4 regions of the Brevibacillus sp. NRS-1366 genome follow, and region 2 is predicted to be linked to each of the others. Evidence: riboswitches for the same ligand, from Rfam matches in the RefSeq annotation. Region 2 holds a riboswitch; each other region holds the start of a gene.
The links. Region 2 has a riboswitch for S-adenosylmethionine ahead of ACIFQN_RS14755 (2,3-diketo-5-methylthiopentyl-1-phosphate enolase). Riboswitches for the same ligand answer to the same signal wherever they lie in the genome.
Positions count from the first base shown of each region.

Region 1 (3,179 bases), on a different contig from region 2:
CGGGAGTCGCAGCAGATGCATCAAGCCCTGACAGCCATTCGAGGTGTAGGGGCGTGGACGGCAGATTACGTCATGATGAAATGCTTGCAGCAAAAGTCCGCTTTTCCCATTGCCGATGTTGGATTACACAACGCACTAAAAATCCAGCTCGGATTAAAAGAGAAGCCCTCACAGGCACAAATCAGGCAAATGGCTGTGAAATGGGAAGGCTGGGAAGCATACGCTACGTTTTATTTATGGAGGTCGCTTTATGACGATTTTACATAAGCTGGAGTACCCTTCTCCGATTGGAGTCTTAGAAATCATCGGGACTGATGACGCGATCAGCTCCATCATGTTTGCAGAGCATACATTACCGCAAGCTCCCGAAGAAAGGGCGAATTGTCCGCAGGTGTTTTGGGATTGTTACCAGCAGCTCGATGACTATTTTAAAGGAACTCGGCGCGAATTCTCGTTTCCCGTTTCGATGGCTGGGACGAGCTTTCAAAAGACCGTCTGGCATACGCTAACAACGATACCATTTGGACAGACAGCCTCGTATTCCTTCCTCGCCAAAACGATCGGCAATGAAAAGGCAGTACGGGCAGTCGGGAATGCGAATGGGAAAAACCGCTTGAGTATCGTAGTTCCCTGTCATCGAATTGTGGGAGCGAACGGCAGTTTAACCGGCTACGCGGGTGGGTTATGGAGAAAAGAGTGGCTGCTTGAACACGAAAAACAGTTCGTTTCTCCCAAAACCATCCATGGTCGGGCAGAATAATCGCAGAAAAGTGAAACGCAGCTGCATAAGTGAAAAACAGGCATTTCTAACGTTCGATTCGATCGTGAGAAGTGCCTGTTTTGTGTTGGGCTAGAAATAATTGAAAAGGAAATACTGACAAGACAAGCCGGAACGGATCGGGAGGTCAAGCCATGTTTGAGCTGTTCATTTGTCAAGGGTGCGGGTATGTGGAAGAAAGGATCCTTCTAAAGGAGAGTGACGGGCATCAGCTGTATTGTGCATGCTGCAGCAAGGAGGAAGTAGAATGCCTGTTTTCCGAGTAGAACATTCTTTTGAAAAGATGCTGAGCACTCCCGGCCAAATCTGCGCGCACGCCCCGCAAACCGGACACTTTTCTCTTATCACCATGCGTTTGCTTGCGTTCAACAAAATGTCTTTATTGAAAAGAAAGAATTTTGTTGACGGATGGTATGGAATTTCTTAGAATAAAGCTCAACAGAATACATTATTCTTATCCAGAGAGGTGGAGGGTCTGGCCCTATGAAGCCCGGCAACCGTCACGACATGTGACAAGGTGCCAATTCCTGCGAGATCGTGCATCTCGGCAGATAAGAAGCGGGTGTCTCGTATAAGTGAATGCGAACCTTCTTCTTAAGTGAAGAAGGTTTTTTTAATACAGATAAGAATTTATAAAATTCTTATCCAGTATAAGTGCAACCGCGGCTCTGCCAAAAGGCATGGCGCAGCCAGGTTTTCTAATTCTCCGAAGTACAAAAATTCATATTTTTCTTTATCCAGAGAGGTGGAGGGACTGGCCCGATGAAGCCCGGCAACCGTCACGCAGTATGTGACAAGGTGCCAATTCCTGCAGGACAAAAGCGTCCTGGGAGATAAGGAGAAGGGGAGCAGCGATGCCCAAAGCCTTCTTCTTAGCGAAGATGGCTTTTTTGTTTTTCAATTTGAGTATGGGGTGGTCAGGATGAGCGTAGGCGTAGTAAGAGTGGGATTGTTGGGATTGGGAACAGTAGGCGGAGGGGTAATTAAAACGATTCGCTCCCAGCAGGAGAAGCTGTCACTCCGTTTGGGCAAACGAATCGAAATCGTAAAAGCGTTGGTACGAGATTCTGAAAAAGAACGCGCGGTTCACGTAGAACCATCCATATTGACAACAAACTTTGAAGACGTATTAAAAAGCGATGTAGATATTGTAGTGGAAGTGATGGGGGGAGTTGATCCTACCTATGATTATGTCCGTGCGTTGATTGAAAAAGGATGCCATGTGGTAACGGCAAACAAGGAACTGCTGGCGAAAAGAGGAACAGAGTTGGTTGAACTGGCTAACCAGCACCAAGTGCACTTGGCCTATGAAGCAAGCGTAGCGGGAGGTATTCCCATTTTAAGTGTACTCCGTCAGTTCCTTAGAACCAATGACATCAGCGGTGTACGCGGAATTCTTAACGGGACGACCAACTTCATTTTGACCAAGATGGAAGCCGAGCAGCTCTCCTACCAAGAAGTGCTGAAGCAGGCGCAGGAGCTGGGTTATGCCGAAGCAGACCCTCGTTCTGATGTAGAGGGCTTCGATGCGATGTATAAACTGTATATCCTGGCACAACTGGTCTATGGAGAATCTCTCCCTTTGGCAGATGTGGTGCGAAAAGGGATCTCAGATCTCTCAGCCGGACATATCCGTATTGCTAGTGAGCTAGGCTACCGGATTAAGCTGATCGCCCAAGCGTATCAAACCGATGAAGGCATTCGTCTTTCCGTTCAGCCTACAATGCTGCCTCTTGGTCACCCATTGGCACAAATCCAGGACGCTTTCAATGCTGTCCAGCTATCGGGTAATATCGTAGGAGATCTGTTGTTTACAGGTAGAGGGGCAGGAGAGCTTCCAACAGCCAGCGCGGTTGTGGAGGATTTGGCTTATTTGTTGACCCAGCCATTCACGCCTCATCCGGTCTGGAGAGAAAATACGGCTTCGCATTTGGCAGCGCAGCCAGAGGCGAGCCAGCGTTCGCTGTGTTATTTGGAAGGATCATGTCCATCCGCAACACCTGATCGCGTCCTGCATTTTTTGCGAGCGGCTGGGGTGAGCATCAGCAAACTCAAGGTCCAGTTCGATTTGGGTGGCGTATTGCGCGCCGGACTGATTACAAGTGGGTTAAATGAAGAACACGAAGCGCTTCTGACGAGTGACTTTGGCTTGTCCGTGCGCCGCTTTCCGATCTTGGAATCTGCTGAATCATAAGAAAACCTCTATCGAGGCCTCCTCAAGGAGGAGCGACCGCGTTTTAGAGGAAGGTTATTCTTGCTGAATCAGTAAGCGGATTCGCGAGGTTCATACTTTCTGATTCAGTAAGAAAATCGCTTTCGCCTTTTTATTCTGTCTGCTTGAAAAAGAGGGATCATCTGTTTTTTCTCAAATATAGGTAGGAATAGAAATATCCTTCTTGCA
Region 1 is NZ_JBITPN010000022.1:640,119-643,297, reverse strand. Features, by position in the region: gene ACIFQN_RS19895 (DNA-3-methyladenine glycosylase family protein) at 1-267, shown strand, start outside; gene ACIFQN_RS19890 (methylated-DNA--[protein]-cysteine S-methyltransferase) at 251-760, shown strand; SAM riboswitch class I at 1,230-1,336, shown strand; SAM riboswitch class I at 1,509-1,618, shown strand; gene ACIFQN_RS19885 (homoserine dehydrogenase) at 1,701-2,972, shown strand.
Region 1: another riboswitch for S-adenosylmethionine. It lies ahead of ACIFQN_RS19885 (homoserine dehydrogenase); the one in region 2 lies ahead of ACIFQN_RS14755 (2,3-diketo-5-methylthiopentyl-1-phosphate enolase).

Region 2 (3,179 bases):
ATCGAGTCCGAAGTCGTCAAACAACTGTGGAACCAGTCCGGGATGGATACCAGCAGATGGAACCGGGAAAGAACGTCTTATTCCACCCAGGGGCGCCGTAAGATTTTTGGCGAGCTGCAGGGCTTCCGATTTGTCTAAGGCGACGTTGCCGTATGGAGATGGGAACAGGACCAGGTCTGCCCCGGCAATCCGCATCAGTGTACCGAGCAGAAGCGGGGTTGCGATCCCGTAATCAGGCGAAGGATAATAGGCGCCAGCTAATGCCGGGTGGGCCATGATAGGCACGTGGACATCCGGATCTTGTGCCAGTCGGTGCAGAGCATCGAAGCCAAAGGCCAGTACGTTGAACAGCAAACAATCAGCGCCAGCGTCTACTGCACGCTTTGCTTTTTCATTCAGTTCATTCACCGGGCCGGTCAGATTGGCTGCGTAAAGAACCGGTTTGCCCGTTTCGGCTTCTGTTTCCAGAGCGATTTCTTTGAATGCTTTGATCCGATCCAAAAAGGGAGCGCGGTCATCTGCAAAGAAAATTTCGTCATCTTTGACCAGATCAACACCGCCCAATGCCTGTGCCCGGAATTGGGTTTTCAGATCATCGAAGGGAAGACCGAGGCATGACTTGAAGATGCTCATCAGCAGCGGACGATTCTGTGCGCCGAGGCGATTTCGCAGCCCATCGATCCCGTATTTGGGTCCGGGAAAAGCGGCGAGAAACGAATCAGGAAAGACTACGTCAACTAGCTTTATCTTGCCGTCCATGGATAGTTTGCCGAAGATGCCCGTCAAGAGAGACGGAATGTCAGCTGTAAAATTGCGAGTGGGGTAGCTGACGGTAATCAGACCGCGTGTTTCCCCGTTCTCCAGTGTTTCCAGCGGGGTGGCACTCACAGCTTCACCCAGGTATGGCTGCAGCTCTGCTTGTTTTGCGGCAGGCAAGTCAGTCCAGGAACCGACAGTCATTCCTACGGCAATCGCTGCTGCTTTCTTATTCAGATCCTTGGCTTGTGTTAGATAGGTTACGAGGATACGTTGCTCACTCATGCCAGGGCTAATCCTCCTTTTCAATGTGTGCGAAAATGCAAAATAGCCTCCCCGTTGAGCAGGGAGGCGGTTGTCGACTATAAAAGAGTCTTCGTCTCCTCTCATCTCTCGGGTCAGTAGTCGAGACGCGCAGAAGTGATTCTCCTGTCTCGACTCTTATCCGTTGGAATTAGCACCGTTTCGCTATCTAGACAAATAGTAGAATAGCGCCGGTTGCCGGGCATCATAGGGCCAGTCCCTCAGCCAGCTCGCGATAAGAGTTATGTGGTTCACACGATTCATGTGCGATACCCTCATGATATGACGTTCTGAGACGGGAGTCAAATTGTTTTTCCGTCGGGTGTGCTCGCCTGCGCAAGGAAATTTGACGAGAGCTGAAACTTTTTTTCGCCATTCGCGTGGTAATGGATGAAAGGGTGTGGAAGTGTTGGGAAAGTGAGCTTGGAGGACGTGTACAAACTGCACGTAAACGATATCTACCGCTATCTTTTCCGGCTGACACGGGATGCGAGGCAGGCAGAAGACCTGACGCAGGAGACGTTTTTCCGCGCCTTTTTGTCTCTCGATGATTACCGCGGGGAAAAAGTCAGACCATGGCTATTCAAGGTTGCCTATCACGCTTTTGTGGATTGGCATCGCAAACAGATGAGGCGACCTTTGCAGTTGGTAGAGCATCTGGCGGAAAGAGAAGATCATCTGGTGGATGACCCTGCCGAAACAGTCGTGAACAAGGAAATGTGGGAATGGGCGAATGAGCTCCTTTTGCAGCTTCCGGAAAAGCAGAAACAGGTGATCCTGCTCGCTGCGATGCCATTTTCCTATGCAGAAATCGCGGAAATATTGGAAATAGACTTGGCTGACGTGAAGCGCTCCTTGTTTCGAGGGCGACAAAAGATGCGAAAGATGTGGAGGGATGGAGTAGATGACGAATAAGGACGATGACATTCGGGAGCAAAAGCTGCTCAGATACCTTCGTGGAGAGATGACAGACGGGGAAGAAAAGCGACTGGGGGAAGAAGTAATCAGAGATGAAGATTATGCCCAAAGGCTGGAGCGGCTTCTTTTGGGGGAAGAGCAAGGACAGGACTCTGGCAAACAAGAGCTTGCGGCACTCACGGAAGAAAAGCAGCGAGCCATCATTCGCCGGGGAAAATGGAAGATGCGTCTGTCCAATTCTGCATTCACGATGGGGCTTACGTTCATCGCCGGTGTTTTGCTTTTTGTGGTGAACGGCTGGTTCGGTTCACTCATGCATGACGATTTGTTCCGGGTCGCCAAGGACATGGTCAACTTCACACAGCCGGGTGTCACTGTAGGTAGCAGCGGCTCGCAGGTCGGTTTATTTTACGGAAAGATCACCATGGAATTGCGCGAACAGGTAGGGAGTGAGGTCAGCAATGCCGGAATTTTTGAGAGCACCAACATCTTGTGGAAAAGCAGTGCCAGTCCCCAATGGACAAACGGGGTCAGGGAGCAAAAGCTCTTTTTCCGCTACCCGACAGGGGAAAAGATGACTCTGGATGAGACGGAGCATTTGCGGACGCCTGCCTGGACGACCATGCAAAAGCTGCCGGAAGGTACGGTGTCACAGTTGGCGGTTTCCTTTGACCATTTTCTGACCTACGAAGAGTACTATCAACTCATTTCTCGCTATGTCAGCTACGACACACATGATACGGTCTGGTTCGCTGTCGATACGGGGCAGGAAGTAACAAAAAGAGATGCTGATGAAGGAAATCGTCTGCTTGGAGCAGGCGACGTCTGGGGATTTGCGGAGCGCGAGCTAAACTACGGAAATGCCCCCATTCAAGTAAATGGCGAAGGGGACCGACGTGCAGCGGCTTATCTGAACGAAATGAAGTATCTCACTGAACAGGAGCGGCTGACCAATGACATTGGATTTAGCCTTGTTTCCAGGGGCAAGCCCCACATTGACAAGCGGTACCAGTACATGCAGGAAAAAGGAGTCCGCATTTACGGTGCAGTCCTGACGGGACCGACGAAGGAGCTGCTCAAGCTGCAACAAGAAAAGTCCATTACAGCAGCCTTTCTAGGCAAAGTGGACTGGTGGAATTGGGACCGTCCCGCTGCCTCTGGGTCAATGTACAGTTGGTAACAAAAATGGATGCAGGCAACCG
Region 2 is NZ_JBITPN010000021.1:106,009-109,187, reverse strand. Features, by position in the region: gene ACIFQN_RS14755 (2,3-diketo-5-methylthiopentyl-1-phosphate enolase) at 1-1,041, opposite strand, end outside; SAM riboswitch class I at 1,195-1,301, opposite strand; gene ACIFQN_RS14750 (sigma-70 family RNA polymerase sigma factor) at 1,477-1,974, shown strand; gene ACIFQN_RS14745 (anti-sigma factor) at 1,964-3,157, shown strand.

Region 3 (2,649 bases), on a different contig from region 2:
AAAAAGCGTCAAAAAGGAGAGCAGTCGATTGCTCTCCCCATTGCCTTTGAAACCCCAAACATTATGGGGTTTCTTTCTATTTAACTAGCGACTTTTACTGTTCCACCGTTCTGTCGTTTACTCGTCACCCAGAACGCCATAGGAGGGGGCTTCTTCAGATCGCCCAAAGGATCGCTCTCGCTGTAATCCCACTTTTATATTTTCCCTGCCCTGATCCACGTAAAAATGCGAAAAGATCCGTACAGCGAAGCCAGCAGAAGGCAAAAGAGCATGAATACCCACTTGCCAAATTCATTGATTTCCTTTAGTTCACTCGCATTGTCTATCACATAAAAGCCAAAGTAGATGACGAGCGCGTAACAGAAAACATTGGGAATGATCCATGCGATTCTTAGCGCCAGCTTTTTCTGATTCGTCGATTCATCCTGCAATTTCATTCCTCCTGTCGTCAGGTACGTAAATATCCTCAAAATCCACCCCGATAACTAATAATTATAATTGACAGCAAAGCAATGTTTTTCATACAATTATGACAACAATAACTTACACACTTTTTCATCAAGAGCGGTGGAGGGACAGGCCCTATGAAACCCGGCAACCAGCGTCAAGCGATGCGCGGTGCCAATTCCTGCAGAATCAATAGATTCTGAGAGATGAGTGCAAGCCCGCGTATGACCGGAGCCTTCTTCTTCTCAGGAGAATGCTCCGTTTTTATTTGTCTTCATTCTACCATAGAAAAAGGGAGAGATGATCATGTCGGATCAACAACAATGGAAGCCGGAAACACTCGCAGTACACGGAGGACAAGAGGTTGACCCTGTAACGGGCTCGCGTGCTGTTCCTATTTACCAGACGACCTCTTATGTGTTCCGCGATACAGAACACGCAGCCAATTTGTTTGCACTTAAAGAATTGGGCAACATCTATACCCGGATCATGAATCCGACACAAGATGTTTTTGAAAAACGCGTAGCCCTCCTTGAAGGTGGCGTTGGCGCGCTGGCTACCTCCTCTGGTCAAGCTGCCATTACCTTTTCCATTCTCAACATCGCTCACGCAGGAGATGAAATCGTAGCGTCCAGCAGTCTTTATGGCGGCACGTACAATTTGTTTGCCCATACCCTCCCGCGTCTCGGCATTAAAGTTCACTTTGTGGACCAGTCCAACCCAGAGAACTTCCGTGCTGCTATCAACGAGAAGACGAAAGCACTCTTTTGCGAAACAATTGGCAATCCGCGCATTAACGTCGCCGATCTGCAAGCAATTGCCGACATTGCTCATGAAAACGGCGTTCCGCTGATCGTCGACAACACCTTTGCCAGCCCTATTTTGTGCCGTCCATTTGAACACGGCGCTGATATTATCGTCCACTCCACTACCAAATTCATCGGTGGACACGGAACAGCGATTGGCGGCATCATCGTAGACTCCGGTAAATTCGACTGGAACAATGGAAAATTCCCTGGCTTGACGACTCCAGACCCGAGCTATCATGGCGTCGTTTATACAGAGGCAGTCGGCCCTCTGGCTTATATCATTAAAGCGCGCGTCCAGCTCCAACGCGATATCGGAGCTGCAGTAGCACCGATCAACTCCTTCTTGTTCCTGCAAGGGCTCGAAACGCTGCACCTGCGTATGGAGCGCCATAGCCAGAACGCGCTGGCAGTTGCACAATACCTTGCGAGTCATCCAGCAGTTGAATGGGTCAGCTATCCTGGCCTCGAGGGAGACGCTAACCATGCACTGGCGGGGAAATATTTGCCAAAAGGTGCAGGCGCCATTCTTACCTTTGGCATTCGCGGCGGCGTGAAGGAAGGCAAGGCCTTGATCGAATCCGTGAAGCTGTTCTCCCATCTGGCAAACGTAGGCGATTCCAAGTCGCTGGTCATCCATCCTGCGAGTACTACGCACCAGCAGATGAATGAAGAAGAGCAGGCAGCGGCAGGTGTGACTCCGGGGTTGATCAGGCTGTCGATTGGGACAGAGGCGATTGATGATATTATTGGCGATTTGGAGCAGGCATTGAAGAAGGCTGTAGTGTCCTCTGTGATCTCATAAGAACGCCTGTGCACCGATAAAAAAAGAACTGGGACTGCCGTAGATTACGGCAGTCTCAGTTCTTTTAAAATCGAGCTTTTTTCCTTACATACATTCGTCCGTATGTATGCAGTAATCCTTTCGATTACTTCAGCACATAAACCTGAACATTTTGCGTTCCAAAGTCGCTAGCGTCACTACCAGGCACATAAATGTCCACCCGAGCATTTTTAATTGCTCCGCCGATGTCGGTTGCTTTGGCGATCATGCCTTTTGCAGGAAGGGAGCCATGCTTGTACCCGGTGATGTATACGGTGGAGCCAAGTGGAATCACGGCCGGGTCGACTGCGATCGTACCTACTTTGAGTGGATTTCCGAAGTAATCCACCCCAGCCCATCCGCCGTTTTCCTCCGCTGAACCAGTATAGGCGGTTGCCACAGCTTTAATCATTTTGCTATAAGAGCGAGGTTGACCAGCTGTTGTTTTTACATGATTGGCTACGGGCACCTGGATGTTCTGCCCCAGTCGCAGATTCTGTGGGTCCACCCCAGGATTTGCCTTCTGGACCGATTCCAATGGCACGTTGAACCGTTTGGAAATCAGGTAAAATG
Region 3 is NZ_JBITPN010000020.1:111,671-114,319, reverse strand. Features, by position in the region: gene ACIFQN_RS14195 (hypothetical protein) at 195-437, opposite strand; SAM riboswitch class I at 553-660, shown strand; gene ACIFQN_RS14190 (homocysteine synthase) at 754-2,058, shown strand; gene ACIFQN_RS14185 (3D domain-containing protein) at 2,183-2,649, opposite strand, start outside.
Region 3: another riboswitch for S-adenosylmethionine. It lies ahead of ACIFQN_RS14190 (homocysteine synthase); the one in region 2 lies ahead of ACIFQN_RS14755 (2,3-diketo-5-methylthiopentyl-1-phosphate enolase).

Region 4 (3,179 bases), on a different contig from region 2:
GTTCCATGAAAAAAGCGAAACCGCGTCCAAAGTAGCCGATTCATGACCCTTCTCAAAGGTGGACGCTTAAGACCGTGTTTCCCTTTTTTCATTCCACCTCGGCTGGGCCCCAAAGAGCTTCGCTTTTTTCTCCCTTTTCCTCGGCCAGCCTTGAGTCTTCCCTACTTCCTTCTTCTGGGCTTTCCATTGGGGTTCTTTGAGAAACTTTCAACATAAAACGTTGGTCAAATGAACAAAAAACGGAGCGGACAGTCTACACTTCCTTGTAGGACAGAGACCAGGCCCCGCCGGACGCAAGCGATAGCTTGTGTTCGGCGGGTGGAGACCGGAGCGCTGAATGGAAATAGGCTTCTCCCACTACAGCCCCTTTCCAGACACTCTTAGGAGGGCTATAAATTCCTATCTGTACCAAAAAGACCACAGCTGCTGTTTACCAGCATATGTGGTCTGATCCATTGGAAACACCTATTTTCCTTTGTTGAACAAGCCCAATTCCTCGATTCGCTTCACGGCCTCTGCCAATCGCTGCTCATCGGATAAGAGTGCTGCCCGGACGTAGCCTTCTCCTGTCGGACCAAAGCCATTACCGGGCGCTACAACTACATGCGCTTTTTCCAGTAACAAATCTGAAAACTCGACCGAAGAAAAACCACTTGGAATAGGAAGCCATGCGAAAAACGAACCTTGCGATGGCTGTGCTTGCCAGCCAATGCGGTGTAAATTCGAGTACAAGGCATTGCGGCGACCTTCGTATACAGCAACCAGGTCACGGACGCACTGCTGAGAGCCTGTCATCGCACGAGCCGCAGCCATCTGGACCGCCCCGAACAGACTGACGAAATAGTGGTCTTGAATCAGATTAATCAGACGAACCAACTCACGATTGCCAACCATTGCACCTACACGCCAGCCGGCCATGTTATACGTTTTAGACAGGGTGTAAAATTCCACGCCTACTTCCTTTGCACCTGGCACTTGCATAAAGCTGACAGGTTTTTGTCCGTCGTAGCTAATCGCGCCATAAGCGAAGTCATGGCAAACCACGATCTCATTTTTACGGGCAAAACGAACCGTCTCTTCATAAAATTCAAACGGTGCATTGACCGCAGTCGGGTTGTTCGGGTAGTTCAAGAACATCAGCTTGGCCCGCTCCAAATCCGCCTGGGAGATTTGGCTGTAATCCGGGAGAAACTGATTTTCCGACTTGAGTGGCATCATCACCATCCGACCGTCTACAACCGCTACGCCTGACCAGTAATCAGGATAGCCTGGATCTGGAACCAAGGCTACGTCCCCTTTGTTCATCAGCACCTGGCAAATTTCCACGAGACCGGTTTTGCTGCCAAACAGAATAGCCACTTCTTCTTCGGGATCGAGATCTACATCGAATTCTTGTTTGTACCAGTGTGCCACTGCCTGCTTTAGTTCCAGTCGTCCTGAAAAAGGCGGGTATTTGTGATGAAGAGGCTGCGCCGCTTGGGCTTGTAATTCTTCGATAATATGCTGTGGTGTGGGCAAATCAGGGTTGCCTTGGCCCAGATTGATCACATCATGACCTGCCGCGATCACTTTGTTTACTTTTGCCACCAGTGTAGCGAAAAACTGGGTCGGTAACCGATCAATCATGTCGGAGGGGTGAATGCGCATCTTTCTTCATTTCCTTTCTGTCGGGTCCTGCTTTTTTATCAATGTACTGCAAAAACCCCTCTTTCTTTACAGAAAAAGGGGTAGATCAGCTTCGTCACGTCCTTATCTGCCAGGAATGTATCCTGCTGGAATTGGCACAGCATCTGTATCCACCAGGCATAACTGTATGGATCAGATCCGCTGCCGGGTTTCATAGGGCCAGTCCCTCCACCTCTCTACATAAGTAAAGCACACGGAATATAATGTTTTTTAGCAATTTTATCTTACTTGAGAGGGGTTTGCGTGTCAAGTTGCGCGGATATCATTTGGCAAAAAATGGGTTGCATCCTTCAAATGATCGGAATTTATTAAGTAAGTTTCCTGGAACAACCAACGATCAGGAGCCCGGCGCTTATACCTGCCGTCACGACGGCAATAAAATGCAAACCTGAAGTCGTCACCGTGCCGTCGAAAATAAGCCCGAGCAAACTGATGGAAAAAATGGTGCCTATTGAACGGAACGTCTGAAACAAGCCAGAAGCGACGCCCGTTTCCTCCGCTTTCGTATGGCTGTACAGTGCCGTGAAAAGCCCCATGTTGTACATTCCATTGGGAATCCCAATGACTGCTACAACGAGCAGAATGATCGCAACAGGCGTATTTGGTCCAATCGCAAGCAGGAGGAGCGTACCGATCACGAGCACAATACCGCCGATAATGATGGGCTGTCGGTAACTTGAACTGCGAATCATTCGGACAGCGAGAGGCGTCGTCAATACGCCGATCCCCGCGAAAGGAAGCATTAATAATCCGGCCGTCTGCGCTTCATATCCTCTAACTTGACCTAGCCACATGGGCAAACCGAAGAAGAGCGAATAGAAGACGAAGTTCATGCCGGCATACTGAACAAATACGGAAGCAAGCCGAATATTCGAGGTTAGCATTCTTATGTCCAGAAACGGCTTGTCTGTGCGCAGCTCCCGCAGAATCAGGAAAGCCGCAGCGATCAGAACGACGATCAGCAACCACCACTGCGTTCCTTTGCCCAGCGAGAAAAGGAAAAAAATCAAGCTTGTGAACATGGCGCTGAACAAGATAATTCCAGGCAAATCCAGCAAGTGAAATACGCTTCCACGTTCTGCTGAGGATGGATTCTTCCTGTCCGCGGGAATCCATCTGAAAGCCAGAATGAGCACGACTAGCGCAATCGGTATGTTAATCCAGAAGATAGACTGCCATCCCGCATTCGTAACGAGCAGGCCGCCCAGCGTAGGTCCGAATGCAGCCATTACGTTTGCCGTGATGGACAGTAACCCAAGCGCCGAAGCCGAGCTTTTGCCGTCATCGCCGTCTACCGTCCCGGAAATGGAGCGAATGATCGACAGACCTGCCGGAAAAGCACTTGTGGTTCCAAATGCTTGCAAGACCCTTAAGACCAGCAGCCAACCGAATGACGGCGCCCAAATGGAGAGGAGGCTGCTGGCGATAACCAGAGTCATTCCGATACAGAACACGCGGCGAGGTCCGAATAGGTCCGCAATCTTGCCCATCAG
Region 4 is NZ_JBITPN010000051.1:81,150-84,328, forward strand. Features, by position in the region: gene ACIFQN_RS29585 (pyridoxal phosphate-dependent aminotransferase) at 466-1,647, opposite strand; SAM riboswitch class I at 1,747-1,873, opposite strand; gene ACIFQN_RS29590 (MFS transporter) at 1,995-3,179, opposite strand, start outside.
Region 4: another riboswitch for S-adenosylmethionine. It lies ahead of ACIFQN_RS29585 (pyridoxal phosphate-dependent aminotransferase); the one in region 2 lies ahead of ACIFQN_RS14755 (2,3-diketo-5-methylthiopentyl-1-phosphate enolase).